DNA from 2 places in the Pseudarthrobacter linnaei genome. Region 2 is predicted to be linked to the other one. Evidence: predicted binding sites of a transcription regulator. Region 2 holds the regulator's gene; the other holds the start of a gene.

Region 1 (14,404 bases), on a different contig from region 2:
ACTACCGCTTCCGCGCCGTGCTGGACGAGGAATTCGCCAGGAGCAACCACCTCGCGGTGGGCCTGGCCTTCCACCTGCACGATGACATGGTCCTCCCCCACCTGCTGGCCTACGGCTCCGAGGACCTCAAGGGCCGATGGCTTCCCGGCATGGTCTCGGGCGAGACAGTCACCTCGGTCGCCTGGACCGAGCCCGGCGCGGGTTCGGATCTCCGCGGCATCCGCACCAAGGCGGTGCGCGACGGCGACGACTGGCTGATCAGCGGCCAGAAGACCTTCATCGGCAACGGCATCTCCGGCGACGCCTCCCTGGTCCTGGCCCGCACCGACGGCAGCACCGGGCGCGGGAACCACAGCTCCTTCTCCATGTTCATGGTCGGCAAGGGCGAGGGCTACAACACCGGCAAGCAGCTGGACAAGATGGGCCTCAAGGCCTCGGACACCGCGGAACTGTTCTTCGACGACGTCCGGGTTCCGCACGCGGACCTCGTCGGCGAGGAGGGCAAAGGCCTGCAGTACGCCGCGGAGCAGCTCCCGCAGGGCCGGCTCGCGATCGCTGTGGCGAGCTCCGCCGTCGTCCGCGCCATCTACGAGGAGACCGTCAGCTACACGAAGGACCGCAACGCCTTCGGGGAGCGGATCATTGACTTCCAGAACAGCCGTTTCGAACTCGCCGACATCCTCACCGAGGTCGAGGTCACCGAAACCTATGTGGACCAGGCTATCCGGGCCTTCAACGCCGGAGAGCTCGACGCCGCCTCCGCCGCCCGCGCCAAGTTGTGGGCGTCCGAGCGCGCCAAGTCCGTCACCGACCGCTGCCTCCAGCTGCACGGCGGCTACGGCTACATCCTGGAATACCCCGTGGCGCAGGCCTTCCTGGCGGCCCGGCTGCTGACCATCTTCGGCGGCACCAACGAAATCATGCGCGACGTCGTCGGCCGCACCATCGCCGACTGACCCGCCGTTCACCACAGCACCAGAGGAACTTTACTGACATGACCGTTCTGCCCATCACGATCTGGGGCGAGCCCGTGCTGCACCGCCGGGCCGCCGAGGTTGAAGTCTTCGACGACGAGCTCCGGACCCTGATCGCCGACATGTTCGAGACCAACGACGCCGCCAACGGCGTCGGTCTCGCCGCGCCCCAGGTCGGGGTGGGCAAACGGCTGTTCATCTACAAATACGACAACGACGACGGTGCCCCGCCCTCCGGCGCCGTCGTCAACCCGGTGCTCACCCTCTCCAAGATTTCCGGGGCGCTGCCGGATCCGGACGAGGAAGAGGAAGGCTGCCTGTCCTTCCCCGGCGGGCAGTATCCGCTCAAGCGCGCGGAGTGGGCCCGCGTGCAGGGCTTCGACGGGGACGGCAAGCCGGTCGATTTCGAGGCGACGGGCTGGTTTGCCCGGGTGATCCAGCACGAATACGACCACCTGGACGGCAAGCTCTACGTCAACCGGCTGATTGACCGCTATGCCCGCAAGGCTACGAAACAGGCCAGGAAGAGCGGCTGGGGCGTGCCCGGGCTGACGTGGATGCCCGGCGTGGACCCGGACCCCTTCGGGCACTAGGGCCCCGCCTACTTCTTTTTTGCTACTTCTCCCGGTCGACGGCCGCCAGGATCGCCGCACCCAGTTCGGCCGGCCTGGTGAACTGGGGCCAGTGCCCGGTGGGAAGGTCCACGTAGTCGACGTCGCGGACGCGCCCGAGCTCGGCCACGTACGGGTGCCCGGCCGCGATCATCTCGATCAGCATGGCGGACGGGAACTCGCAGGCGATGACGGTGGCCGGAACCTCGAATCGGGCCTCGTCGTGCAGCCTCTGCCGGTCCTGGGCCACGCCCTTCGGCTGCGGGACGGCGCGGGCGCGGAACATGGCCCGCAGCTCCTCGGTGAGGTCGGCGAGGTCTTCATCCTCGAACAGTTCCCAGGGCGGGAGCGGGACGTCGTCGCCGTCCTCCGGGAGCTCGTCGTTGATGACGCCGCCCTCGCCGAGCGGACCGCTGTCAACGTAGATCGCCCGGACGACCCGGTCCGGGCGGGCGTCGACGGCGCCGTGAATAATGGCACCCCCACCCGAATGGCCGACCAGGACCACCGGGGCATCAAACGCGTCAATTGTCGCCACGATGGCCTCGATGTGGGTGCGCAGGCCAATGCCGGCGCGCGGCGCGTCGACCGATTCCAGCCCGGGCAGGGTCATCGGGTGGACCTGATGCCCGGCGGCGGCTAGCGGCGGCGTCACCTCCTCCCATGACGAGGCGTCCAACCAGAATCCGGGAACCAGGATGATGTCCATGCCGGTACCCTACCCGTCCCGGAGCGCGGGCGGCACGGTCCGGGGGGAAAATTCCTGCCCGACGGGCTAGTCCTCGCCGCCTTTCAGCAGGATCGAGGCGTGATCCGGAACGTACCGGAACAACTCCCGCGGCGGTCGCGTGTAGTTGACGGCCTTGGGCCTTTCCGGCAACGTCACCTGCTCCGTCCGGACTTCGGTGTAGTCAATGCTGGAGAGCAGATGGGCGATCATGTTGATCCGGGCCCGGCGCTTGTCCTCCGCCTCGACCACGTACCAGGGCGATTCGGCAGTATCTGTCTGCATGAACATGTCGTCTTTGGCCCGGGAATAGTCTTCCCAGCGGAGGATCGCTTCCCGGTCCATCGGGGAGAGTTTCCACTGCCGCATCGGATCATCCAGCCGGGACTTGAAGCGCCGTTCCTGTTCCGCGTGGCTGATCGAAAACCAGTATTTGAACATCAGGATGCCGTCCTGGACCAGGAGGCGTTCAAAGACCGGGCACTGGGCCATAAAACGCTTGTGGTCCGCCGGAGTGCAGAATCCCATCACATGTTCGACGCCGGCCCGGTTGTACCAGGAGCGGTCCATCAGGACGATCTCTCCCGCGGCGGGCAGATGCTGCACATAGCGCTGGAAATACCATTCACCCCGCTGCCGGTCGGTCGGGGCCGGCAGTGCCACGATGCGCGCGACGCGCGGATTCAGGTACTCCGTCAGCCGTTTGATCGCGCTGCCCTTGCCGGCGGCGTCGCGTCCCTCAAAGATGACCAGCACCCGCGCCCCCGTGCTGCGGACCCATTCCTGCAGCGCGACGAGCTCGGCCTGGAGCCGGAAGAGTTCGGCCTCATAAACGCTCAGGGGCAACCGCCCCGGGCGCTTCGAGGCACGCCCTTTGGCGCCCTTTCGGCCAGATTTATCCTTGCCGGAGCCGGACTTGCCGGCGCCGTCCTTGCCATCTGCCATGGTTCCCGTTCCATTCGTTGCGGCGTACTTCCGTGTCGCCGGTCCTGCCGCGCCCATTCTCGCCGAGCGGGTGACTGCGGCACAAGGGGACATCCCGCCGGGGACACCAGCAACCTCATGCTCCTATGCTTGGGCCATGGACGCCCCCCGCTTGACGCCGATGCAGCCCATCCTCACGCTCACCGTAAACCCCGCCCTGGATGTCAGCACCACCACGGAGCAGGTCATCAGCGGCCACAAGCTGCGTTGCGGCACCAGCCGCCTCGACCCGGGCGGCGGCGGCGTGAACGTGTCCCGGGTGGTCCAGCGCCTCGGCGGCCGGACCCTGGCCCTCTACACCGCCGGAGGACCCACCGGAGAGGCGTACCGCCGGCTCATCGAAGCCGAACGTGTCCCCACCCTGGCCGTGCCGATCCAGGGAAGCACCCGCCAGGACTTCACGGTCGATGAAACGACGACGGGCAAGCAGTTCCGCTTCGTCCTGCAGGGCCCCGAATTGAGTGAGCCCGAGTGGCGTTTGTGCCTGGCGCTCGTGGCGGATTCGATTCCCGCGGGCGGGTATGTCGTGGCCAGCGGAAGCCTGCCGCCGGGCGTCCCGGAGGACTTCTACGCCCGGGTGGCCAGGCTGGCGCGGCAGCAGGAAGCGCGCTGCATTGTGGACGCCTCCGGGCCGGCCCTGGCCGAAGCCCTCGCCGAAGGCGTCTTCCTGGTCAAGCCCAGCCGACGGGAGCTCGGGCTGCACTTCGGAACGACGCTCGAGAGCGATGAAAGCCAGGTCGCGGCGGCCGCGGCGCTGGTCGCGGACGGCTCGGCGGAACATGTCGCCCTCACCCTGGGCGGCCAAGGCGCCGTGCTCGCCTCGAAGTCCGGGACCCTGCGGATGGCCGTGCCCCGGGTGAAGGTGAGCAGCACCGTCGGAGCCGGCGACAGCTTCCTCGCCGCCTTCGTGCTCCGCCTGGCGCAGGGCCGCACCCTGAAGGAGGCGCTCCGGGCCGCCGTCGCCGCCGGAAGCGCCACGGTGACGACCGTGGCCACGGAACTCTGCCGCCGTGAGGACGTCGAACGGCTGGAGGCGCAACTCACCGCGCAGGCCCCGGACGGGGGCACCGGAGAGTGACGACGGGACCGGCCAGGCTGGCTGCCGTGCTGCTGCTGGCGGTGGCCACCGCGGGCTGTTCCGGCTCCGTACCAAACGTCTGCCCTGCCATTGCCTGGTTCAATACCCTCACCGTGACCATGGATGGCAGCGTGGAGAAGGTCAGCCTGGTGGAGTTCTGCGCGGAAGGCGTCTGCTCGGTCCGCGCGGATGGCCCGGCACGTGCTCCCGAGGCCTCCGTCACTCCGGGCGCCGGGCCCGCCCCGGAAACCCCGGACACCACCCTGGCGGTCACCGCTGCGCCGTCCCGGTCCGTGCCCGGCTACAGTCCCTTCACGGCGGCGAGGGTCGATGACCGGACCTGGCAGATCAGCCTCATGATGCGGTCCCCGAAGACGGTGACCGTCAGGGCGTACTCCGCAGACGGCACCGTCCTGGCCCGGCGCGACGTGGAACCGGGCTGGACCCGGGTGGGCGGCAGCGAGGCCTGCGGCGGCCCGGAGACCGCCGGCCCCGTCAGACTCGTCATCTAAGCGGACACGGATCCCTTGTCGGCGGCGTGCCCAGCGCCACCGAAATCCGCCCTGACCGGCGCCTCAAGGAGGGTGACACTGCCCGCCTGACCGCCGGTTCGCCCGTCGGTTTCCGGGTGGACTCGATCGATCCGGGCCGGTCGATCGTGTTCGCCTACCGGGAGCGGAACGGCACGGTAACCGCCGCCTTTGTGCTGGTTGCGTCCGGTGCCGGCCGGTGCCGCCTGTTGCACCGGGTCCGGTTCCGGGTGCGGACGACGCCGGCGGCGCTCGTTTGGGCGGCGCTGATGGATGCCGGCGACTTTATCATGTCCCGCCGTATGCTCCTGGGCATCCGAGCGCGTGCGGAATCCCGCTCCCGTGGGTGCTCCCGGCTGGAATCTAATGGGCAGCCGCAACAACCGTCTGCTGCCCGGGGCAGGTAGCGAGGATCCGCTGCATCGCGTCCTTTTCCGCCGGCGTGACCCACAACCGGTACGCGGCCTTGACGGAGATCTGCCGGGCGACGTAGTGGCAGCGGAAGGCCTTGTTCGGGGGAAGCCAGGTGGCGGCGTCGGAGGCGCTTTTGTCCTGGTTGGCCGGGCCGTCGACGGCGATTAGGTTCAGCGGGTCGTTGGCCAGGGACGTCCGTTGTGCGGCGGTCAACTGCTGGGCACCCTTTTGCCAGGCATCCCCGAGCGCGACCACATGATCGATCTGCACCGCCTTGCTGCTCCCGGCTCCCCTGCGGAACATGAGCCGGCGGCCGGTGTACGGTTCCCGCAAGGTTCCAGTCGCCACCTTGCAGACGGAATTTTCGTCGAACTCGGCGCCCGCAAGATCGCGGCGGAGGATGTCGTTGCGCGTGTCGCAGCCGTTGCGGTCCACGTCCAGCCAGGCCTGGCCGAAGGCGCTGCGGTCGTAGTTGTCCCGGCCCGCCCGGCCCTTGACCGGGAGCGTGTCCAGCAGCGCCGCGGCCGGGCCCCGGGGCACGGGCCGCACCGCAGGGACAGTGCTCATCCAGCCGGCCGCCAGCACCGGCGCCTCGCGGGGTCCGTCCGTGGGCGGCTCGGCCGCGGCAAACTGCCCGGCGGTGAAGAACCAGCCGAAACCCGCGAGGACGGCGAGTGCCGCGGCGGCCAGCAGGGCCCACGCCTGGCGGGACCGCCGTCGTTCCCGCCGGAATTCCGGCCAGGTGAGAGTCAAGCCGGCCCCCGGGCAGGGAGTCCGGGTCCGGTGCGTCCCGGGGCGGACCGAATTCCTTCCACCCTCGAAGCCTAGGCCCGTCCCCCGCCGCCGGAGGCGTTGTCCACAGTGTGGAGGACAGGCGCCCAGCTAGTTCTCCCGGGTCACGCGCACCAGGTCTTCATTGGCGAGGGCCAGGAGGGATTCGAGTTGCCGGACCCGTGTCTCGTCGACGTCACCGGCCGCATGTTTGGCACGGGCATCGTCGAGAAGCCGTTTAGCTTCCTTGGCGTTCCGCCGCGCAACGTCCAGGGCGTGTTCCAGAGTGGTTTCGTGCTCCACAGCCGAGTTCTGTTCCATTGCACCATTGTGGTGCCCTTTCCCGGCCGATTCCAGAGGAACCGGCCGGGAAAGGCGGAACGGGTTCAAGGAGGTGGCGTCAGGCCGTGACCTCGACGGGCAGGCCGGCTGCCTCCAGGGTTGCGGCTGCGTCCTTGGCGGGGAACGACGGCGGGTTCACGCCGGCCATCTCCTCCATCACGCGGACCACCTGGCAGCTGTAGCCGAACTCGTTGTCGTACCAGACGTAGAGCACAAGGTTCTTGTCGTTGGAGATGGTGGCCAGCCCGTCCACGATCCCTGCGCGGCGCGAGCCGACGAAGTCCGTGGAGACAACCTCGGGCGAATCGATGTAGTCGACCTGCTTCCGCAGTTCCGAGTGCAGCGACATTTCCCGCAGGTAGTCGTTGACCTCGTCCTTGGTGGCGCCGTTTTCCAGGCTCAGGTTCAGGATGGCCAGAGACACGTCGGGGGTGGGGACGCGGATGGAGCTGCCGGTGAGTTTGCCCAGCAGTTCCGGCAGGGCCTTGGCTACAGCCTTGGCGGCACCGGTCTCGGTGATGACCATGTTCAGCGCGGCGGAGCGGCCGCGTCGGTCGCCCTTGTGGAAATTGTCGATCAGGTTCTGGTCGTTGGTGAAGGAGTGGACCGTCTCGACGTGGCCGTGCACGACGCCGTAGCGGTCGTTGATCGCCTTGAGCACCGGGGTGATGGCGTTGGTGGTGCAGGAGGCCGCGGAGACGATCTTGTCCGCGTCGGCGATGGTGCCGTGGTTGATGCCGTGCACGATGTTCTTGATGTCGCCCTTGCCCGGGGCGGTGAGCAGCACACGGGACACGCCCTTGCTCAACAGGTGCTGGGACAGGCCCTCGGCGTCACGCCAGCGTCCCGTGTTGTCGACGAGGAGGGCGTTGTGGATGCCGTAGGCGGTGTAGTCAACCGTCGCGGGGTTGTCCGAGTAGATGACCTGGATCTGGACGCCGTTGGCGGTGATGGTGTCGTTCTCGAGGTCCACCTTGATGGTGCCTTCGAACGAGCCGTGGACCGAGTCGCGGCGCAGCAGGCTGGCGCGCTTGGTGAGGTCGTTGTCCGACCCGCGGCGGACCACGATGGCGCGCAGGCGCAGGCCATGCCCGCCGCCGGCCTTTTCGATCAGGAGGCGGGCCAGGAGCCGGCCGATGCGTCCGAAGCCGTAGAGCACCACGTCGGTGCTGGTGCGGTCATCGCCGCCGCGCTTGCCGACAACCGCGGCAAGTTCCTTGCGGAGGAACTCGTCCAGGGTGGCGCCGTTGCCCTCGACGCGGTATTTCTCGGTGAGGCGCGCAATGTCGATGGCTGCGGCGCCGAGCTCCAGTTTGGTCAGGGCGTCCAGCAGCGGGGCGGTCTCTTCGAGACGCAACTCTTCCTTGCTCATCCGGCGGGCGAAACGGTGGGCCTTGAGGATGTTCATGGTGGACTTATTGATCAGGCTGCGGCCGTGGATGGACGTGACCACGTTGTTTTCGCGGTACAGCCGGCCGATCACCGGGATCATGGCCTCGGCGAGCGCCTCCCGGCCCATCCACGTATCAAGACAAGAATCTGACGTCTGGCTCACAGAAATACCTTCCTAGAATCCACCACATACGGCGTCGTATGCGGATGTCGGCTGCCGGAGGATGTCCGGAAACCCGGCGCCGGCAGGGATTCGATCCACCCCGGGCGCCTGTGTCGAGCAAAGAAAAACGCCGGCTGCGAACGCAGACCCGGCGGCAGAACTTCTACGTTCACCATCCAGTCTACCGGCGGCCCGGCACGGTCCGGTCCCCGGTGGTGCGTGAAATGACTCACAATGCCGGGGGGCCAGCTACGCTGGGGCGATGTTGAAGGTTGGGGCTCTCCTGCTGGGCGTCGTGCTGTGCACCGGTTGCGCCGCAGCGGCGGCGCCAGCCGGCCCGGCGTCGTCAAGCCCTGGCCCAGCGGCGACGTTTACCTTGGTGGCGCATCGCGGCGGAGCGCTGGTCTACCCCGAGTCCTCCGCGGAAGCCTTCGAGGCCGTGGGCAAGACGGCGTTCCCGATCGAAACGGATCTGCGGCAGCTCCGGGACGGGACACTCGTTCCGCTGCACGACAACGCCGCCGAGCGGACCATGTCCGGGGTCAGCGGCAGCCCTGCCGGCATCACTGTGGAGCAGTGGGCGGCGGCCCGCATCAGGCACCCGCTGGGCGGGGCCGAGGGCAGTCCGACGACGTGGGAAGCCATGCTGGATCTGTACGGCGGGCGGAACGTCCTGGTCCCCGAGCTGAAGGACCCCGCCATCGATCCGGCCGCCTTCGCGGAGACCATCCTGCAGCGCGGCATCCAGGACAAAGTGGTGGTGCAGACGTTCAGCTTCCCCGCGGCCCAGGCCCTGGCCCGGTCCGGGCTGCAGGTGCTGTATCTCCTGCGGGACGGGGAGGAACCCGATCCGGCGTCGATCAGCTCCAGCGGCATCGGTCACGTCGGCCCGCACAAGGACATCAGCTCAGGCTACCTGCGCAGCCTCAAGGACTCCGGGCTGACCGTCTGGCCCTATACCGTCAACGACGAAACAACCGCGGCGAGGCTGCGGGCCGAAGGCGCGGATGGCGTCTTCACCGACACGCCATGGGAGCTGGCAAAGCAGTTGGGTCTTTAGCCCTCTACCGGACGTCCTGGAGAATTAGGTCAACGGCCTTCTCCGCAATCATGATGGTGGGCGCCTGCGTGTTGGCACTCACGAGCCGGGGCATGATCGAAGAGTCAACGACGCGCAGTCCCTCGAGTCCGTGGACCTTCAACCGAGGCGAGACGACGGACTCATCGGTGGTTCCCATGGAGCAGGTACCGACCGGGTGGTAGGAAGTCCGCCCGAAGGAGCGCACGAAACTCACGTACTCGTCGCGGGTTTCCACCCGGCTGCCATCGCCGATGTGCTCCGCCTTGGTGAGCGCCGCCATCGACGACTGCTTCATGATCTCGCGGCTCTGCTGAACCCCGGCGATGGCCATCTCCAGGTCATAATCGTCGGCGAGATAGTTTGGATCGATCAGCGGTGCCTTGCCGGGATCAGAAGACACGGGCCGGACGGTTCCCCGGCTTCGGGGCCGCAGGAAGTAGGAGTTCACCGTGGCCCCAAATCCGGGTTTCAAGGCCATGGCGCCAGTTCCCCCCCGAGCGGCCGGCAGGAAGTGGAACTGCAGGTCTGGGGTCTTTTCGTCTTTGTTCGCGTAGCTGAAGCCACCGGCCTCGACCAGCGTGGAAGCGAAAGGACCCGAGCGGAAAGCGAGGTATTCGACCCCGGCCAGGACGGTGGCAGGGCGCACCTGGTTGAGCCGGTCCAGGCTTTGGTAATCCGTAAGTTCGTAGACGATGTCGACGTCACAGTGGTCATGCAGGTTCTTGCCGACACCCGACAGGGCGTGGACGGTCTCGATGCCGGCAGCGGCAAGATCCTCCGGGTCGCCGATGCCCGACAGCTGCAGAAGCTTGGGCGAACCGAAGGCGCCGGCCGAGACAATCACCTCGCGGTTGGCGCTGTAGGTTCGCACGCGTCCGCCTTCGATCGCCTGGATTCCGACGGCCCTGCCGTTGCTGATGATCACTTTGGAGACGGTAACGTTGGCGCGGACCGTGAGGTTCCGCCGCTTGCGGGCGGGTCGGAGGTAGGCGACGGCCGCGCTGCACCGGCGGCCATTCTTCGTGGTGGTCTGGTAGAAGCCGACGCCGTACTGCTGGGCGCCGTTGAAGTCGCTGTTGTAGGGCAGCCCGAACTCCTGGCCCGCCTTGACGAAGGCCGCGGAGAGCTTGTGCGGACGCAGCAGGTCGGAGACTCCGAGCGGACCCTCGGTCCCGTGGTGCGGTGCCGAGAGCCGGGTGTTGGACTCCGAGCGGACAAAGTACTTATTCACCTCGTCCGCGGACCAGCCCTCGCAGCCGTAATCCGTGACCCAGCTGTCATAGTCTTCGGCCACGCCGCGCGTGAAGACCTGGGAGTTGATGGACCCCCCGCCGCCGAGTACGCGGCCCTGGGCGAGGGGGATGCGTCGGCCGTTGCTGTGCTTTTGCGGAACGCTCGCATAGTCCCATTGGTACGGCCCGCCCTTCAGCTTCGGGAAGCCGGCCGGGACGTGGATGAGCGGGTGGCGGTCGGATCTGCCCGCCTCGAGCAGAAGGACGCGGAGTGAGGGGTCTTCGCTGAGCCTGCCGGCAAGGACGCTGCCGCTGCTGCCGCCCCCGGCTATCACATAGTCGTATGCTGCATCGTCCGGCACCCTGGCTCCTAAGCATTCACTGACTTCACCGTTGCTTGAGACGTTCACTGCAGTCTCTGTTCACGCCCGGATGATGTCAAGCGTTCGGGTCAAGCCGTTTCGGCGCAGGCAGGAGACTCTCGGCAGCGGAAACGGTGGCAGGGAATCCCTGCGGAGTGAATGGATGGGTTGACCGATACGCCGGGTTCTGTGTTCCCGCGCCGTTGCCGGCGCGGGAGTAGCGGCCATCCATCTACGAACGCCGTTGCCGACGCCCTCCAGCAGCCTACCCGGACACTCGGGCGAGCAGCCCTCAAACGTGCCCTGTCTGGCCTTGCTCCGGGTGGGGTTTACCTAGCCTTCCCGGTCACCCGGGAAGCTGGTGGTCTCTTACACCACCGTTTCACCCTTACCTGCCCTGCGGCCCGTGCACGCACGCGCCGCCGGCAGGCGGTCTGTTCTCTGTGGCACTGGCCTGCGGGTTACCCCGAGTGGGCGTTACCCACCACCCTGCCCTGCGGAGCCCGGACGTTCCTCGAGCCACTTGCGTGACGCGCGGCCGCCTGGTCAACCCATCCGCAGTCCATTCTACGGCCAGGGCGGACCCGCCCGGGGACACGTCCGGCCGTCTGGCCTATGATCGGGGAATGGAGGATTCCGTCCTGGGTCGGCGCCGGCTGCTGGAGCTGGCAGGAATCGGGCTTGGCGCCTCAGCGCTCGCGGCCTGCACCGGCGGCGCCGCGTCCACCGCCACGTCACAGGTCCCGCCCGTGCCGGGCCCGTCCCACGCCTCGCCCGCCGGACCTACGTCGGCGGTGCCGCCGGCCCCCGCCGCCCCGTGGACGGTCCGGACCAGCACCGGCTCATTCGTGTCGGCCTTCCGTCCCCGAGTCGTTAGCCGCTGGTCCCTGGCGGCGCCTGACATGCCGCCCGGCGGAAGGCAGCCCGAACTTCCGGTGGCAGTCTTCCTGCACGGACTCGGCGGTAACCACACCGCTTTGCTGGATGGACTGGCGGCCCACGAGGCCCTCCAGCGGCACCTCGATGCCGGGGGCGCACCCTTTGCCATTGCCGCAGTGGACGGCGGGAACACCTGGTGGCACCCACGCGCCGACGGCAGCGACACCCAGTCAATGCTGGTGCAGGAATTCGTTCCGTTCCTCGGCGGGCGGGGCTGCGACCTCGGCAGGATCGGCCTCTTCGGCCTCTCGATGGGCGGCTTCGGCGCCCTCCTGCTCGCGTCACAGGGCCAACTGCCCGGGGTCCGGGCCGTGGCGGCCATGAGCCCGGCGGTCTGGGAGAACTACGACTCACGCATGGACACCGCCTTCGACAGTCCGGCCGACTTCGCAGCCCACGACGTGTTCGCGCTCCGGCCCCGCCTGGCGGCGCTGCCCAAGCGGATCGACTGCGGCACCGGAGACGACCTCTTTGCCACGGTACGCGACTACCGGGCGGGACTCCCGGGCGCCGTCGAGGGCGGCTTCCAGCCCGGCGTCCATGGCGACAGCTACTGGCGTTCCATCCTGCCCGAGGTGTTGTCCTTCCTCGGTCGCCACCTCGGCTGAGCCCGCCCTGGACGCCTGGTCTGCGGGGTCCGGCAGGGGCCCCCCGGCGGTGCCATCCCGGTAACGGGCCGCCGCTAGGATTGAACGGTGCTGATTCTGCTGCCGCCCTCCGAGGGCAAGACCCCCGCCACGGTGGGCAACGCCGTCGACTGGACTACCCTGAGTTTCCCCGGCCTGAACACCTACCGGGCCAAGGTGCTGGAGGGTCTCGGGACGGTCAGCGCCCACGAGGACGCCCTGGCGCTCCTGGGCGTCGGCGCCTCGCTGCGGGCCGACGTCGAGCGCAATACCCGGCTGCACGCCGAGCCGGCGGCGCCTGCCCACCAGGTCTACTCCGGGGTGCTGTACGACGCGCTGGACTACAACTCGCTGACGCCCGCCCAGCGGAGGAAGGCGGACGCCTGCGTGCTGGTCATTTCCGCGCTCTGGGGTGCCATCCGCTTCGGCGATCGGGTGCCTGCCTACCGGCTGTCGATGGGGACCGCGCTGCCCGACGTCGGACGCCTGGCGTCCTTCTGGAAGCCGCAACTCAATGCCGCCCTCGCGGCCGCCACGGAGGGCGAACTGCTGGTGGACTGCCGCTCCAGCACCTACGCCGCCGCGTGGGCTCCCCCGCCGGCTCAGACCGTCGCCGTCCACGTGTTTACCCAGGTCAACGGCGTCCGCAAGGTGGTAAGCCATTTTGCGAAGCACACCCGGGGCGAACTCGCCCGGCACCTGTTGACCCGCCCGGGCAAGGCCCCGCGGACCCCGGCCCAGCTGCAGCAGGCGGCTGCCGAGAAGTGGAGCGCCGAACTGGTCGAGGGCACGGCCCGGAAGCCGCACACCCTCAACCTGCTCCTGCCCAACTGACTGACTAACTAACTAACTAACTAACTAGCTGACAATTCCGGCCGTTCTGACAGCTCAAGAAGATGGCCAGAGCTGCGGGGCGGGTGGGTGCTCAGGCCCACTCGGCGGAGCGGACCAGGATGCAGCCGGAATCCGGGCAGAACACGACGTCGTCCTCGGCCGCGGCCTTGATTTCGGCAAGGTCACCGGGGCTCAGCTGCATGCCCGAACCCTCGGAGGTCCCGTGGAAGAGGCGGGCCGCACCGACACCGCGCCGGGCCAGCGTCTTCTCGTAGATCGCCAGCAGGCCGGCATCCATCCCCTCGGCGAATTCGGCGCGCTTGCCGCGCACCACGGTGGCCTCGACGGCGATCTCCGCGAGCTGCTCGTCCAGTTCAGCGCGGATGGAACCGAAGGAGCCCTGGATGTCGTCAACAATCTGCTGTTGGCTGGCCTGGCGCAGGCGGAGCGAATCCAGCCGCTCCAGGACTTCCAGCTCAACGTCCTCAAGGTCGGAGCGGCGCTTGTTCAGGGACACCAGGTCGCGCTGCAGGGCCACAAGGTCTTTGGAGAGCCCGGTGCCGCTGTTGAGCTTCGCCTCGTCGCGGTCAATCCGGGAGGCGACCTGCTCGACGTCCGCCTCGGCGCGCTTGAGCTCAAGTTCGGCGTCGTGGAGCGCCACCTTCGCGGCGCCCAGTTCGCCGTTGGCCACGCCGAGGGCTGCTTCGAGATCGGTGATCCGGGAGTCGCTTTCAAGGCTTCGGCGGCGGTTGGACAAGGATTTGAGTTTCGCATCAAGTCCCTGCAATTCGAGCAACTTCAACTGTTCCGCCGGTGCTGCCTTGGCCACTATTTACCTCCGCTTGTTCCCTGCCGGCAGGAGCCGGGCACCTATTCGGCGCTCCCTAGACTCTAGTCCCCGCCCGGAGTCAGAATGAAGTCCCACGGATCGCTGTTGGTGGTGCTGACCCGGATCTCGACGTCGTGCCCCTGGTCGCTCAGCACATTGCCCAGCGCCTGCGCCGCGGCCGGCAGCCACAGCCACTCGCTGGCGAAGTGGGAAACATCGATCAGGTACGGCCGGTCGTTGACGGCTTCCTCCCGGGCTTCCGACGCCGGATGGTGCCGCAGATCCGCGGTCAGGTAGACGTCGGCGTTACTTGCCCGGACCTCTCCGAAGAGCGAATCCCCGGCGCCGCCGCAGACCGCCACCCGGCGGACCAGCCCGTCCCGGTCCCCGGACACGCGCACCCCGCCGGCGACCGCCGGGAGGATGCCGAAGACGCGGGCGGCAAAATCGCCCAGGGTCAGAACCTCCTCAAGGTCACCGACCCGGCCGATGCCTTCCTCCGGCAGCCCGTTCGC
Region 2 (14,404 bases):
TCCGCGCGATCATGGACGGCGTCGATGACCGCCTACTCGTCATTGTGGGCCCCTGCTCCATCCACGATCCCAAGGCCGGCCTCGAATACGCCCGGCGGCTGGTGAGCCAGGCCGAGAAGCACCAGGAAGAACTGCTGATTGTGATGCGGGCCTACTTCGAGAAGCCCCGCACGACGGTGGGCTGGAAGGGCCTGATCAACGACCCTCGGCTCGACGGCAGCCACGACATCGCCGCCGGGCTCCGCGCCGCGCGCCGATTCCTGCAGCAGGTCACCGCACTCGGGCTGCCGGCCGGCACCGAGTTCCTGGAACCGATCAGCCCGCAGTACTTGGCGGACCTCGTCTCCTGGGGCGCCATCGGTGCACGCACCACCGAAAGCCAAATCCACCGCCAGCTGGCGTCCGGGCTGTCCATGCCGATCGGGTTCAAGAACGGGACCGACGGCGGCCTGCAGGTCGCGCTCGACGCGTGTAGCGCCGCCGGGGCGGCCCAGGCCTTCCTTGGCATTGACGGCGGGGGCAGGGCCGCCCTGGTCTCCACCGCCGGCAACCCCGACACGCACATCATCCTGCGGGGCGGACGCAAGGGACCCAACTACTCGGCCCCGGACGTGGAGGCCACCACCGCCAAGCTGGCCGCCAGAGAGCTCAACCCGCGGCTGATCGTCGACGCAAGCCACGCCAACAGCGGCAAGAACCACCACCGGCAGGCCGAAGTGGCCCTCGAAATCGGCGCGCAGCTGGAGAACGGCGGTGCCTCGGCACGTGCCATCGCCGGCGTCATGCTGGAGAGTTTCCTGGTCGGTGGGGCGCAGAACCTCGACGTCGCCGAGCACGCCGCCGGATCCGACGCCCTGGTCTACGGCCAGAGCGTCACGGACGCCTGCATGGACTGGGAAGTCACGGCCTCGGTCCTCGCGCAGTTGGCGTCCGCCGCACGCGTCCGCCGGACCCGGGGATAGGCGGTACGGCTTCCTGGTGGCCTGGTGGACCAGCCCGGGCGGTTCGGCGGCCGACGGTGGACGGCCGCCCGGTGGCCCCGGTGGTGCGGCGGCCGCCCGGTGGCCCCGGTGGTGCGGCGGCCGGCCCGGTGCCTCGGCGATGCGGCTAAACCCGGTGCGGGGCCGGGGGATTCCCGCGCAACTCTTTCACATTGGCACCATGAGCCCCTAGAGTGTCTAACACATGGTTGTTTGATGGCTCAGCATCGGCACACCGCCATGTCGTTCTGATGGGGCTGCCGTTCGCTTGAGTAAAGGAATAGAAATGTCTTCGGAGGCTAACTTCTCCAATGCGCGCTTCTTGACCGTGGCCGAAGTCGCGGATGTGATGCGCGTGTCCAAAATGACCGTGTACAGGCTGGTTCATTCCGGCGAGATGCCGGCTGTCCGTTTTGGGCGCTCCTACCGGGTGCCGGAAGCCGCCGTCGAGCAGTACCTTAAGGGTGCTGTCGTCGACGGAAACGCGGAAACAGCCTGAGCATCCACCGTCTTCTGCGGCCGGAATAAGATCAGCGGGCCCGGAAGGTGCCCGCGGTCGTGGTGTGCCCCCGATAGGCGGTACCCTGTTAAGGAACGTTTTACGTCATTGTAAGAACCTGTCAGTTGTACAGTCTGCTGCTTAGCCCGCGGACCCTTTCCAACAGGCAGGTACTGCATCTAGCCGGTAAGGAACTTTCGTGGGTTCAGTTATTAAGAAGCGTCGCAAGCGTATGGCCAAGAAGAAGCACCGCAAGCTGCTTCGCAAGACGCGCCACCAGCGTCGCAATAAGAAGTAGAGATACTTCGCATTATGTGAATGCCCGTTGCCTTCCCGGCAGCGGGCATTTTCTTTGGTATTTCCGCGCCTAGTTCGGACAGACGACGCGCTTTCGGACAGGCGACGCGGGTTCGGCCCGACGCTACCCGGATCCGCGTAGCGCTGAACCGGAAGCGTAGCGCGGGGCGGGAAGCTTAGCGATGAGCGGGAAGCGCTGGGGAGAAGTCGGGCGAGGGACGCGCTTTCGGACAGGCGACGCGGGTTGGGCCCGACGCTACCCGGATCCGCGTAGCGCTGAGCGGGAAGCGTAGCGCTGGACCGGAACCATAGCGGATGCGTGGTGTGGAACGTCGCGCGGGAGTCAGACCGTCGGGCCGCGAAAGCGGGAGAACCCCCGCCAGAGGCCGTAGATGGCCCCTCCGACGGTCGCGGCCTTGAGCCCCAAGGTGGCCGCGCGGCGTCCGGCGCGGAAATCGTAGACGGGCCAATTGTTGTCTCGGGCATGGCGGCGGAGCCCGGAATCCGGGTTGATGGCCACGGGGTGCCCCACCATGCTCAGCAGCGGGATGTCGTTGCGCGAATCGCTGTACGCCCAGCACCGGGCCAGGTCCAGGCCCTCGGCCTCGGCCATTGCTTGGACGGCCACCGCTTTGGCGGGGCCGTGCAGGATCTCGCCGACCAGCCGGCCGGTGTAGGAGCCGTCGAGGATTTCGCCGACCGTGCCGAGCGCGCCGGTGAGGCCCAGCCTGGTGGAGATCACCGTGGCCACCTCGATCGGCGTCGCGGTCACGAGCCAGACCCTGCGGCCCACCCGGAGGTGCTGCTCGGCCAGCGCCTTGGCTCCCGGCCAGATCCGGGATTCAATCATTTCGTCATAAACCTCTTGGCCGAGGACTTCAATGTCCTCAACGGTGAAGCCGGCGGCCAGGCCCAGGGCGGTGTCGCGGACGGCATGGACGTCATCCAGCTTCTCGCCACGCACCACGAACATGAACTGCTTCCAGGCAATACCAAGCGCCTGCGGAATGGTAAAGGCCCCGCGCTGGTGCATCTTGCGGGCCACGTGGAACAGGCTGGCCCCCCGCATGAGGGTGTTGTCGACGTCGAAGAACGCGGCTTCTCCGTGCTGCGCTGCTGCAACAGGCTGTGCAGCAACCGGCTCGGTGACCACAGCGGCGTACTTCTTTTCGGGCATGCCACGAGTCTAGTCATCACCGGGGCCGGTTCCCGTCGCACGGCCCGCGGCGCCTGCTGCGGAGATGGTCGGCGCTTCGACGCGGGAGCGGCCGCCGGGCTACCGTGGAGCCATGCAAAGGCCCGACGTCGTCCTCATCACCAAAGCTGACTGCCATCTGTGCTCGGCGGCGCGCGCCGCCGTCGACCGCGTCACCCAGGGCCTCGGCATCGGCTGGCGCGAGCAGTCCATAGATGACGACGCCGAGCTGCGCGAACGTTTTGCGGAGGAGATCCCCGTGGTGCTGGTGGACGGCGTCCAGCGGGACTTCTGGAAGATTGACGAGGCCCGGCTGGAGCGCACGCTGCGGCGGGCGCTGGGACAACAGGCCTGAGGCGCGGGCAGGCGCCGGGGACGGCTGCTTTGTTCGCTGAACTGCGGGGGCTCTAGAGTGGAAGTCACAACGCGACTCAATGGAGCAGATAGTGACTTCGCTGGATTCATCCCCTGACGCGATGCCCGGGGGAGCAGGGACTGCCGCCAAGCAGATTCCGCCCGCGGCCGTGGCCCGGCTGACCATTTATCTGCGCGCCCTCACCACCCTGCTTGCCGAAGGCGTTGACCGGGTCTCGTCCGAGTCACTGGCCGAGGCCTCCGGGGTCAGTTCCTCCACCCTCCGCAAAGACCTGTCCTACGTCGGCTCCTACGGGACCCGTGGCGTCGGCTACGAGGTGCAGTACCTCAACCGGCATATTGCTGCGGCGCTGGGCCTGACGCGCGACTGGAAGGTGGCCATCGTCGGTGCCGGCAACCTGGGCAAGGCGCTGGCCCGGTACGGCGGATTCGAATCTCGGGGCTTCGACATTGTGGCGATCTTCGATGCGGACCAGATGGTGGTGGGCAGCGAGGTGGGCTGGTTGCGTGTCAGTGACGCTGCCGACCTCGAGCCGGTGCTGCAGCGGACCGGCGCCAACATGGTGGTGCTGGCCCTGCCGGCCGCCGTGGCGCAGGACGTCTGCGACCGGGTTATTGCCGCCGGGGTGCGGAGCATCCTCAGCTTCGCCCCGGTGATGCTGCAGGTGCCGCCCGGGGTCAACCTGCGCAAGGTGGACATGGCCACCGAACTGCAGATCCTTGCCTATCATGCACAAAGGGCGCAGGACCCGGAGGATGCCGACTAGTCAGTCGGCCCCTCCGGCTCCCGCGCCCGCTGCGCTGGTGCCTGCGGCTCCCGCGCCCGCTGCGCTGGTGCCTGCGGCTTAGTACGGTCCGCCCGGCTGCCCGTAAGGGTTGGCGAACGGCTGCCGCTTGGCAAAGTACGGCGACGTGGCCGGCAGGTACAGCATCACAATGCCTGCGATGCCCAGGAGAACTGCCAGCGTGCTGAGGCTTAGCGGGAAGATGCTGAAGATCGACAGGGCTGCGAAGACCGTCCCCAGGATCCGTGCCCAGTTCTTGCCCTTGCGCACGTTCAAGGCGACGAGGGCGTACAGTCCGGCGCTGATCACCGCGAACACCACGATGCTCCCGACCAGGACGCCTCTGATGTCTTCGAACCGGATGTCAGCGCCGCCTGCGGTCATCTGCTCCTCGAACTGGGCCCGCATCTCGGGGGAGTCGATGGTGCCGATCGCCATCAACAGCGACAGGACCCAGGCCGCGCCCGAAGCGACGATGAGCCAGAAGGCCGTGTTGACGAGCTTGGGCATCCCGGACGTCGCCTGCGGCTGCTCGGAGGGGAACTGGGCGTAGGGGGACTGGCCATACCCGGGCTGTCCGGACTGCGGAGCCTGCTGGTTGTACTGCGGCTGCCCGTACTGCGGCGGGTTCTGGCCGTACTGCGGAGCCTGCTGCCCGTAAGGCGGCGCGGACGGGGCCTGGCCGTACTGGGGCGCGGACGGCGGCGTCTGGCCGTACTGCGGCGCCGACGGCGGCTGCTCACCGTACTGCGGCGCGTTCTGTCCGTACTGGGGCGCGGACGGCGCGTTCTGGCCATACTGCGGCGGGGCCGGCGGCTGCTCGCCGTGCTGGGGTGCGTTCTGTCCGTAGCGGGGGGCCGGCTTTTCGCCCGGTTCCGGAGAGTCCGGGTTCGACGGCGGGACTGGCGGGATGCTCATGGGCGTTCCTTTGCGTGGCGGTCTGGTTCGTATACCGGAAACAGCTTCCTGCCCTGCCCCCAGCATGGTTTACGTCCACCGTACCGCGGGCCGGCGCCCGCGCGGATCATTCCGGAGAGGTATTCTCGCCGGGTGCCTGGGCGCCGGTCAAGGGGCCGGTTCCGCAGGGAGCGGCGGGGGCCCCGACATAGCTTAGGCGCAGGTCAGGCGCAGGTCAGGCGCAGGTCAGGCCCGGCCGCGCAGCGAGGCGAACCACGTCTGGGAGTTGGGTAGCCACATCAGCACGGAGGCGACCAGGCTGATGGTGAAGCTCGGCCAGCTGCCGGCTCCACGGCCGTCGGCCGCGCTGGTGTTGAGGATGGCAAGCAGCAGGGAAATGCCGGCGATGATCGTGAGGGTGAAGCGGGCCCACTCGCGGCCTTCCTTCATCTTCATGGCCAGGATGACCTGTGCCCCCGAAAGGGCCAGTGCCACCAGCACCAGCAGGAGGACGAGGAATCCCAGGCCCGGAACGACGGCCAGGAGCACGAACGCCTTGAAGAGGCCGATGACGCCGCCCAGCAGGCCAAGGAACCCGCTGATCAGCCAGATCCAGTAGGCGACTTTAAGCTCGGTGGGCAGCCAGCTGACCGTGAACAAGCCGGAGAATCCGCCGTGGGGCATCACGTCGTTGAAGTTCCGGGGCCGGTCCGTCGGCATCTCAAAGCGGAATCCGCCAGGTGTTTGGCCCGAAGGTCGACTCGGCTGGTTGCCCGGGAGCTGGTTGCCCGGGAGTTGGTTGCCCGGCGTCTGGTGGCCTGGCTGCTGGGGCTGAGGTACCTCGTTGGGGTTGCTCATGGCTCTCACTGTAGACCGCGAATGTACCGGTACCGAGGGAACTTCGGCGTGTTGCGGAGCATGTCGGGGCGCGTTCGTCCGCGGCCCGTTCACGCTGTGCGGGAGCGCATTTCCGGCGGCGGCGCAGCCTCTCGGGGAACCCCGGATTAAGCACGGCACCCCGCTCTGTCATGCGGACGGAGAGCGGGGTGCCGGCGGTTTGATGCCGCGGCCCGGCCGGATGCCCGGGGACCGGCCGGTCACGCGTTGAGTGACTAGGCTGCGGGAGCGATGAAGGCCAGCTCGAGGTTGACGGCGACCTTGTCGCTGACCAGCACGCCGCCGGCTTCGAGGACCGCGTTCCAGGTCAGGCCGAAGTCCTTGCGGCTGATCGTGGTCTCGGCGGACAGCCCGGCGCGGGTCATGCCGAACGGGTCCACGGCAACGCCGTTGAACTCGGTCTCGAGGGCCACCGGGCGGGTGACACCCTTGATGGTCAGCTCGCCCTGTAGCTCGTAGCGCTCACCCTTGGGGACGATGTTGTGGGAGACGAAGGAGATTTCCGGAAACTTCTCGACGTCGAAGAAGTCTTCGCCGCGGACGTGGCCGTCGCGGTTGGCGTCGCCGGAGTCGAAGCTGGCGGTCTTGATCGTGGCGTTGACCTTGGAGTCGGCCACATTCTCGGCGAGGTCCAGGGTGGCCTCCGCGTCCTTGAACTGACCGCGGACCTTGCTGATGCCCGCGTGGCGGACGGTGAAGGCGATCTCGCTGTGCGAATTGTCGAGGGTCCAGGTGCCGGTGGTGACGTTAGTGGGAAGTGCCATGGTGTTGCTCCTTGAGTCGGGTGGGCCTTGCGGGTGGTCTGATCGTTAGTTGAAGCACTATTTGTTGAAGTCTCAACTAACTGCTTCACCCAGTATAAACATGCATTTGCATCTTTTATTCCATCTCGGGGGAACATTTCTCCAGACTCTTCAGTTCTACTTCGTGTAGAAGATTTCGTCATTGCCCCTGCCCTTTGAGAAACTGGTACACATGCCCCAAGCCACTGTTCATTTGCTCCGCCACGGCGAGGTCTACAATCCCGACGGCGTCCTGTACGGCAGGCTGCCCGAGTTCCATCTCTCCGAGCTTGGCCAGGAGATGGCCCGGCTGCTAGCGGAGCACTTCAGGGCGAGGGCCGCGCAGGGGGCCAACATCGTCCACCTCGTCGCCTCGCCGCTGACCCGCGCCCAGGAAACGGCGCAGCCCATCTCGGCGGCGCTCAACCTCGGGATCACCACCGAGGACCGGATCATCGAGGCCGCCAACTACTTCGAGGGCCTCCACGTCAACAAGGGCGAGATCTTCAGGCCCAAGCACTGGCCCATGCTGCGCAACCCGTTCCGGCCCTCCTGGGGCGAGCCCTACAAGTACCAGGCCGCCCGCGTCATCGCCGCGGTGCAGGACGCCCGGCTGCGCGCCATCGAGCTCGGCGGCGAGGGCGCGGAGGCGATCCTCGTCAGCCACCAGCTGCCCATCTGGGCCACCCGGCTCAGCGCCGAGGGCAGGCCGCTGTGGCATGACCCGCGCAAGCGCGAATGCACCCTCACCTCGGTCACCTCCCTGGTGTTCGACGACGCCGGGAACCTCCTGCGCGTCGAGTACAGCGAGCCTGCTGCCGCCCTTCTCCCCGGTGCCTCCACCACCCCCGGAGCCTGAACATGACCGGAAACAACACCAATTCATCCCCGATGTCCCGCCGCAGCGTCCTGACGGCGGGCGGTGCGGCCCTCGCCGTCGTACTGGGCCTCTCCGGCTGCGCCCAGGAGGACGCGCTGGCACAGCAGGCCAAGGCCGGCGACAACAAGAACTACGTGGCCGGCGACGGTTCGGTGACCGAATTCGCCGCCGCGGACCGCAAGAGCGCCATTGCCATCAAGGGCACGCTGTTTGACGGCACCGCGGTGACGCCCGAGGCCTTCCAGGGCCAGGTGACCGTGCTCAACTTCTGGTTCGCGGCCTGCGCGCCCTGCCGGGTGGAGGCGCCCGAGCTGGAGGCCCTGCACCAGGAGTTCAAGACCCAGGGTGTGCAGTTCTTCGGGGTCAACCTCCGCGACGAGAAGGCCACGGCGGAAGCGTTCGACAAGACCTTTAACCTGACCTACCCGAGCTTCAACGACAAGGACGGGGCCGTGCTGCTGGCCGTGTCCGGGCTGGTTCCCCCGGGGGCCGTGCCCACCACGCTCGTGCTCGACAAGCAGGGACGCGTGGCCTCCCGTGTCCTCGGCGAGATCCAAAGAGGCACCCTCAAGTCCCTCATCGCCGCTGCCGTGGCCGAGTAGCGGACGGACAGGAACCGTGAACAGCCCCTTCGCCGAAGCCATCCTGAGCGGATCGCTGCTGCTTGCCATCCCCGTGGCACTGCTCGCCGGCTTCGTCTCCTTCCTGTCGCCCTGCGTGCTGCCCCTCGTGCCGGGGTACCTGGGCTACGTCACGGGACTGACCGGCGTCGACCTCCAGAAACAGAAGCGCGGCCGCATGCTGGCCGGCATCGGGCTCTTTGTCCTCGGATTCTCAGTGATTTTTGTGCTGCTCGGCGGGGCGTTCGGGCAGCTGGGGACGCTGATCACCGGCTCGCAGAACGCCTGGATCACCCAGGTCCTGGGCCTCCTCGTGATCGTCATGGGCGTCGTGTTCATGGGCGGCTTCGGCTGGCTCCAGCGCGACGCCAAGATCCAGTCGAAGCCGCCGGCCGGGTTGTGGGGCGCGCCGCTGCTGGGCATCACCTTCGGTCTCGGCTGGGCGCCCTGCATCGGCCCGACCTATTCCGCGGTCCAGCTGCTGAGCCTCTCCGGCGGGTCCTCGGCCGCCAAGGGCGCCTTCCTGGCGTTCGTCTACAGCCTGGGCCTGGGCATCCCGTTCCTGCTGATCGCCCTGGCCGTGCGCCGCGGCATCGGCGTGATGTCCTTCTTCCGCACGCACCGGCTCGCCATCCAGCGCATCGGCGGCGGCATCCTGGTGGGGCTGGGCCTGCTGATGGCCAGCGGCGTCTGGGGAACCTGGGTGTCCGAGTTGCAGTACTGGTTCCAAACCGATGTGAAATTGCCGATCTGATGAGCGAGCGCGTGAACGAAGAGAAGAAGTCCCCGGCCCCCGGCACCAAGCCCGGCGGCACGTCCGGTGGCGGGCCGGCCGGGAAACCCGGCACCAAGCCCGGCGGCACGTCCGGTGGCGGGCCGGCCGGGAAACCCGGCACCAAGCCCGGTGGCGGCCCGGTGGCCGCTGCCAAGGCTGAAGCTGTCCTTCCCACGCTCGGGCCGCTGGGCATGCTCCGCTGGGCCTGGACCCAGCTGACCAGCATGCGCACCGCGCTGTTCCTGCTGCTGATGCTGGCGGTCGGCGCGGTTCCCGGTTCGCTGTTCCCGCAGCGGCCCGCGAACCCCTCGATCGTCACGCAGTACATCAAGGACAACCCGGACTACGGCAAAATCCTCGACTCGCTCCAGCTCTACGACGTGTACTCGTCGGCGTGGTTCTCGGCGATCTACATCCTGCTGTTCATCTCGCTGATCGGCTGCGTGGTCCCGCGCGCCATCGCGCACTACAAGGCAATGCGCTCCCAGCCGCCGCGGACGCCCGCGCGGCTGTCCCGGCTGCCCGAATACGGCACCCTCGTGATTCCCGCCGGTGCCGGGATCCCGGCGTCGCACGCTATTGACGACGCCGCCGGGCTGCTGAAGAAGCGCGGCTACCGCGTCGACGTCCGCGACCGCGACGGCGCCAGGCCCTCGATCGGAGCGGAGCGCGGCTTCCTGCGCGAAGTCGGCAACCTGGTTTTCCACACCTCGCTGATCGGGGTGCTCGTCTCGGTCGCGATCGGCGGGCTGTTCGGCTACAGCGGGCAGCGGATCCTCGTGGAGGGCGACACCTTCGTGAACACGCTCGTCGGCTACGACCAGTTCACCCCGGGCACCAACTTCCAAAGCAGCCAGCTGGAGCCGTACTCGGTCCAGCTGGACAAGTTCCAGATCACGTTCGACCGGGAGTCCCAGGGCAAGATCGGCCAGCCCATCGACTTCCAGGCCGACGTCACCACCAGGGAATCCCCCGACGCGCCGGCCCAGAAAGAGGTGCTGAAGGTCAACGAGCCGCTCACCCTCGGCGGCACCAGCATGTACCTCACTGGCAACGGCTACGCCCCGGTCGTCACCATCCGCGACGGCGCCGGCAACATCGCCATGCAGGGGCCGGTCGTGGCCAAGCTGCAGGGCGACAACTACTACTCCTCCGCGGTCATCAAGGTCCCCGACGCCAAACCGGAGCAGCTCGCCTTCGCCGGTTTCTTCCTTCCCACCGCGTTTGTCACCGAGGAAGGCGTGTCTTTCAGCGGCGATCCGGAGCTGTTCAACCCGCAGCTGACCCTGAACTCGTACTACGGCGACCTCGGCCTGGACGACGGAGCCCCGCAGAACGTCTTCGAGCTCGACGTCAAAAAGCTCACGCCGCTCAACGCCCGCAACCTCGACGCCGGCGGCATCACCCTCTCGCCTGGCGCCAGCTACACGCTCCCGGACGGCAAGGGCACCATCAGCTTCGACGGCGTGAAGCGCTACATCGGCGTTGACATCCACCACAATCCTGGCCAGCTCTACGCCCTGATCTTCGCGCTGCTGGCGGTCGCTGGCCTGGTCACCTCGCTGTACGTGAACCGCCGCCGCGTCTGGGTCCGGACCGGCACCCACGCGGACGGCCGCACCATGGTCGAATACGGGCTCCTGGCCCGCGGCGAGGACCACCGGCTGGCCGGCGAGGCCACCGCGATCCGCAGGCTGCTGGCCCACGAGTGGGATCTCGACGACGGCGGCTCCCAGTCGGCTCCCAGCGGGGGAGCGGATAATGACCGGGCGGACACCACGCTGCCCGGTGCCGGTGCCGGTGTTGAGCTGGCCCCCCCGGACCACCCCGCAGCAGACTTCATCCAGACAACAGCAGGCTCTTCCGAGTCAAAGAAGGAACAGTAATGCTCCCCATCAACGAAACCATGGGCCAGTACAGCGAGTTGTTCATGCTCCTCGCCGCAGGCACCTACACGGTGGCGTTCATCGCCTTTGCCTGGGATCTGGCCAAGAGCAGCAAGACCCTGCGCGCGGTGGACCTCAAGGCCGCCGAGCTCTCCGGTGCCGCGGCAGCGCGGGTACCGGTGGCTGCCGGCGTCGGGGCTTCGTCCGGTGCCGGGGCCGTTGACCGCGCCGACGCGGACGTGGCCGGGCCGGTTGGCCGGGCTGAACGCCCGACCTCGTCCGTGGCGGGTTCTTCCGCGGGGAACGCCGCCGGGATCGGCCGGACTGCCGACGGCGGAATGCGCTATTCCGCCGAGCGCCGCGCGCCCGCACGGGTCGCCGTCGCCCTGACAGTACTTGGTGCCGCCATCCACGCGGCCGGCGTCATCACCCGGGCCATGGGTGCGGGCCGGGTGCCGTGGGGGAACATGTACGAGTTCCTCACCACCGGCGCGTTCGTGGCCGTGGCCGTCTTCCTGCTGGTCCTGGTCCGGCGCGACCTGCGCTTCCTTGGCACCTTCGTGGTGGGCCTGGCGATCATCATGCTCGTGGCTGCCTCCGTGGCGTACTGGACGCCGGTGGGGCACCTCGTTCCCGCGCTGCAGAGTTACTGGCTGATCATCCACGTCTCGATCGCCGTGCTGTCCTCGGCGCTGTTCACCCTGACCTTCGCGATGTCCGCGCTGCAGCTGGTCCAGACGCACCGGCAGAAGACCATCGCCGCCGGGGGTGCCGACAAGCTGGGCTTCATGCGCCTCGTGCCGTCCGCGCTGAGCCTCGAAAACCTCTCCTACCGGATCAACGCCATCGCCTTCGTTGGCTGGACCTTCACGCTCATGTTCGGCGCCATCTGGGCCGAGAAGGCCTGGGGCCGTTTCTGGGGCTGGGACACCAAGGAAGTCTGGACCTTCGTGATCTGGGTGGTCTACGCCGGCTACCTGCACGCCCGCGCCACCCGCGGCTGGACCGGAACCCGTGCGGCCTGGCTGTCAATCGTCGGCTACCTCTGCGTGGTCTTCAACTTCACCATCGTGAACCAGTTCTTCAACGGCCTGCACTCCTACTCGGGGCTGTAGGCTCCAGCGCCTCGGAGCGGCGGGGGACGGATGCGTCTTGTCGCGTGCCGGCCCTAGGCGCGGGGCTCGAGGCGCGGAACGGTGTCGTTGATCTGGAACGAGGCCTTGGTACTGGCCGGGGACCCCGGCAAGCTGACGAAGTCCAGCACGCGGAAATCCGCCCGCAGGAAGTCTTTGGTGATCCGTGTATTCACGTAGCCGCGCTGATTGTTGAAGAACCTCAAATGCGGGTTCCACGCCATGATCGGATGGAACGTATCACCCGAACCGTTGCCCCCGGAGGTAACGGACGTGCTGACGAGTTCTGAGCCCACCACCGGCGAGGCAGGGTCCTTGAAATCGATCTTCAGTTCGTTGGCCCAGTGCCGGTGCGCGTCCCCTGTGAGTACGACGGCGTTGCGCACCTTGGCATCCACCCAGCCTTGGGTGATACGCCGGCGCGATGCCGCGTAGCCGTCCCAGCTGTCCGTGGAGACGTCGTCGATACTAGCGGCCTCATTGCGGTCCCGTTCGGCGAAGAAGACCTGCTGGCCCAGGATGTCCCAGCACTGGGTGGAGTTCTTGAATCCTTCCAGGAGCCACTTCTCCTGCAGCGTGCCGGTGATTGTGCGGTTCTTATCCAGCCGCCCTCCGCCGCCGGAGATCTGATCATCCCGGTACTGGCGCGTGTCCATCATATGGAAATTGGCCAGCTGGCCCCACTGGATCATGCGATAGATCTTCATGGCCGACCCGGCCGACCCGGCCGGCACAGAGGACGCGCGCAATGGCATGTTCTCGTAGTAGGCCTTGAATGCCGCGTCGCGGCGCACACGAAAGCGCGCAGCGGTATCGTTCAGCTCGGCCGGACTCCTGCTTTCGGGAACGTCATCCGCATAGTTGTTGTCGACTTCGTGGTCGTCCCAGACCACTAGCCACGGTGCGATCGCATGCGCAGCCTGCAGATCGGCGTCGGACTTGTACTGTGCATGGCGCTGGCGGTAGCCCTCGAGCGTTACCGTCTCCAGCACGTCGCGGCTGCGGACGGCTTCGCGGACATCGGTGCCGCTGCGGTGTTCGTACAGGTAGTCGCCCAGGTGCAGCACCAGGTCAGGGTGGTCTTGGGCAAGGCGCGCGTATGCCGTGAAGTAGCCTTGCTCATAGTTCGCGCAGCTGGCGAAGGCCATCGCGAGCGCCGCCGGAGTCTCATGGCGTGCCGGGCTCGTAAGCGTCCGGCCAGTGGGACTAAGATGACGTCCGCAGCGGAACCGGTAAAAGTACTCGCGTCCCGGCCTAAGTCCTCGCAATTCCACATGTATGGAATGGGCGTTCTCCACATGGGCGTACTCAAGGCCCCGGGCCACCACCTTGCCCATCGCGGCGTCTTCGGCTACCTCCCAGGCTACCGGGATGCTTCGGGATGGCATCCCGCCGAGGCCGTCCTCGGTGAGCGGGTCAAGCGCCAAGCGGGTCCAGAGCACGAAGCCGTCCGGCCACGGTTCGCCTGAGGCAATGCCGAGCATGAACGGGTCGCCCCGGATCGCGGCACCTTCCGCCGTTGAGATGCCGGGCGCAGCTGCCCTGGGCAACGAAACGAGGATGCCGGCACCCAAGCCGGCGGAAAGTAGGACCCTGCGCGAAATACTGTGCGTGGTCAAAGGCATTCCACCACTTCCGAGCTCAGATGCTTCGGCCGATGATCTAGCCATTCTAAGCTCCGGATTCGCGCCTGGCGCAGAGCAGTTCGTCAGTATTTACCATGGTGGCAGCAGGAATACCGCAACGGTAAACCCACCTACGTGACCGGCACTACTTGACCTCGTCGGTGCCCTGCGGGTCGCCGCTGCCGCGGGCGTCGCCGGACTCGGAGTCGTGGGTGCCCGGTGTGCCCTTGCCGTCGGCGGTGTTGCGCTCCTTGGCGTCCAGCTCGTCCTTGAGCTTCTTGAGCCGGTCAGCTTCGGCCTGCCTGCGGCGGCGGAGTTCGAGGTTGCGCAGGAAGTCCGGGTCGTCGTCGGGCGCGATGGGGTGGCTGGGATTGGTGCGCGCCGGGCTGGTCCCGCGCGGCCGGCCAATCAGGAACCACAGGATGGCGCCGACCACCGGAAGGACGATCTGCACCACAATCCAGGCCGGCTTCGAGATGCCTTTGGTCTGGCGAGGATCAGTGCGGATCACGTCGACGAGTCCGTAGACAAACACGACGAGAACGGCGACAACAACCACTACACGGAGCATGTAATCAGTCTAGCGTCCGGGGGAGTGTCCGGCTTCAATTGATCGTTGCTCCGGACGGGAACTCCGAGGGAACCCTCACGGACGATGTCGCAGCCACGCCGAACCCGCCGGAGCGCGGCGAGTAGCTCCGGCGGAGCGCCCGCGGGTGGCTCGGCGGAGGGGCCGGAGAACGGCCCAGGTGGGCCGGGGCAGCCGGCGGCGGCTAAA

What was found. The regulator Rex, encoded in region 2, represses fermentation and respiration genes when NADH is low (regulators of the CRP and FNR family bind a similar motif). The targets are predictions, from matches to a motif close to CTTGTGAANNNNTTCACAAG.
Region 1: ACZYZ3_RS05650 (glyceraldehyde-3-phosphate dehydrogenase) is a predicted target of Rex. The motif match lies at 8,203-8,222, and genes of this name have one in related genera.

What each region holds. Positions count from the first base shown of each region.
Region 1 is NZ_JBVAYX010000004.1:97,095-111,498, reverse strand. Features, by position in the region: gene ACZYZ3_RS05690 (acyl-CoA dehydrogenase family protein) at 1-956, shown strand, start outside; gene def (peptide deformylase) at 995-1,567, shown strand; gene ACZYZ3_RS05680 (alpha/beta fold hydrolase) at 1,590-2,294, opposite strand; gene ppk2 (polyphosphate kinase 2) at 2,361-3,257, opposite strand; gene ACZYZ3_RS05670 (1-phosphofructokinase family hexose kinase) at 3,394-4,374, shown strand; gene ACZYZ3_RS05665 (hypothetical protein) at 4,371-4,886, shown strand; gene ACZYZ3_RS05660 (HNH endonuclease family protein) at 5,268-6,071, opposite strand; gene ACZYZ3_RS05655 (hypothetical protein) at 6,201-6,410, opposite strand; gene ACZYZ3_RS05650 (glyceraldehyde-3-phosphate dehydrogenase) at 6,490-7,986, opposite strand; gene ACZYZ3_RS05645 (glycerophosphodiester phosphodiesterase) at 8,249-9,046, shown strand; gene ACZYZ3_RS05640 (GMC family oxidoreductase) at 9,051-10,661, opposite strand; RNA gene rnpB (RNase P RNA component class A) at 10,822-11,215, opposite strand; gene ACZYZ3_RS05630 (alpha/beta hydrolase) at 11,288-12,208, shown strand; gene ACZYZ3_RS05625 (YaaA family protein) at 12,296-13,060, shown strand; gene ACZYZ3_RS05620 (zinc ribbon domain-containing protein) at 13,152-13,889, opposite strand; gene ACZYZ3_RS05615 (Nif3-like dinuclear metal center hexameric protein) at 13,952-14,404, opposite strand, start outside.
Region 2 is NZ_JBVAYX010000002.1:357,516-371,919, reverse strand. Features, by position in the region: gene ACZYZ3_RS03755 (3-deoxy-7-phosphoheptulonate synthase) at 1-962, shown strand, start outside; gene ACZYZ3_RS03750 (helix-turn-helix domain-containing protein) at 1,267-1,479, shown strand; gene ACZYZ3_RS03745 (30S ribosomal protein bS22) at 1,679-1,777, shown strand; gene ACZYZ3_RS03740 (HAD family hydrolase) at 2,120-2,953, opposite strand; gene ACZYZ3_RS03735 (glutaredoxin family protein) at 3,066-3,326, shown strand; gene ACZYZ3_RS03730 (redox-sensing transcriptional repressor Rex) at 3,418-4,113, shown strand; gene ACZYZ3_RS03725 (hypothetical protein) at 4,192-5,049, opposite strand; gene ACZYZ3_RS03720 (hypothetical protein) at 5,275-5,886, opposite strand; gene ACZYZ3_RS03715 (YceI family protein) at 6,141-6,689, opposite strand; gene ACZYZ3_RS03710 (histidine phosphatase family protein) at 6,901-7,566, shown strand; gene ACZYZ3_RS03705 (TlpA family protein disulfide reductase) at 7,569-8,189, shown strand; gene ACZYZ3_RS03700 (cytochrome c biogenesis CcdA family protein) at 8,206-8,961, shown strand; gene resB (cytochrome c biogenesis protein ResB) at 9,174-10,868, shown strand; gene ccsB (c-type cytochrome biogenesis protein CcsB) at 10,868-11,983, shown strand; gene ACZYZ3_RS03685 (alkaline phosphatase D family protein) at 12,037-13,620, opposite strand; gene ACZYZ3_RS03680 (PLD nuclease N-terminal domain-containing protein) at 13,772-14,197, opposite strand.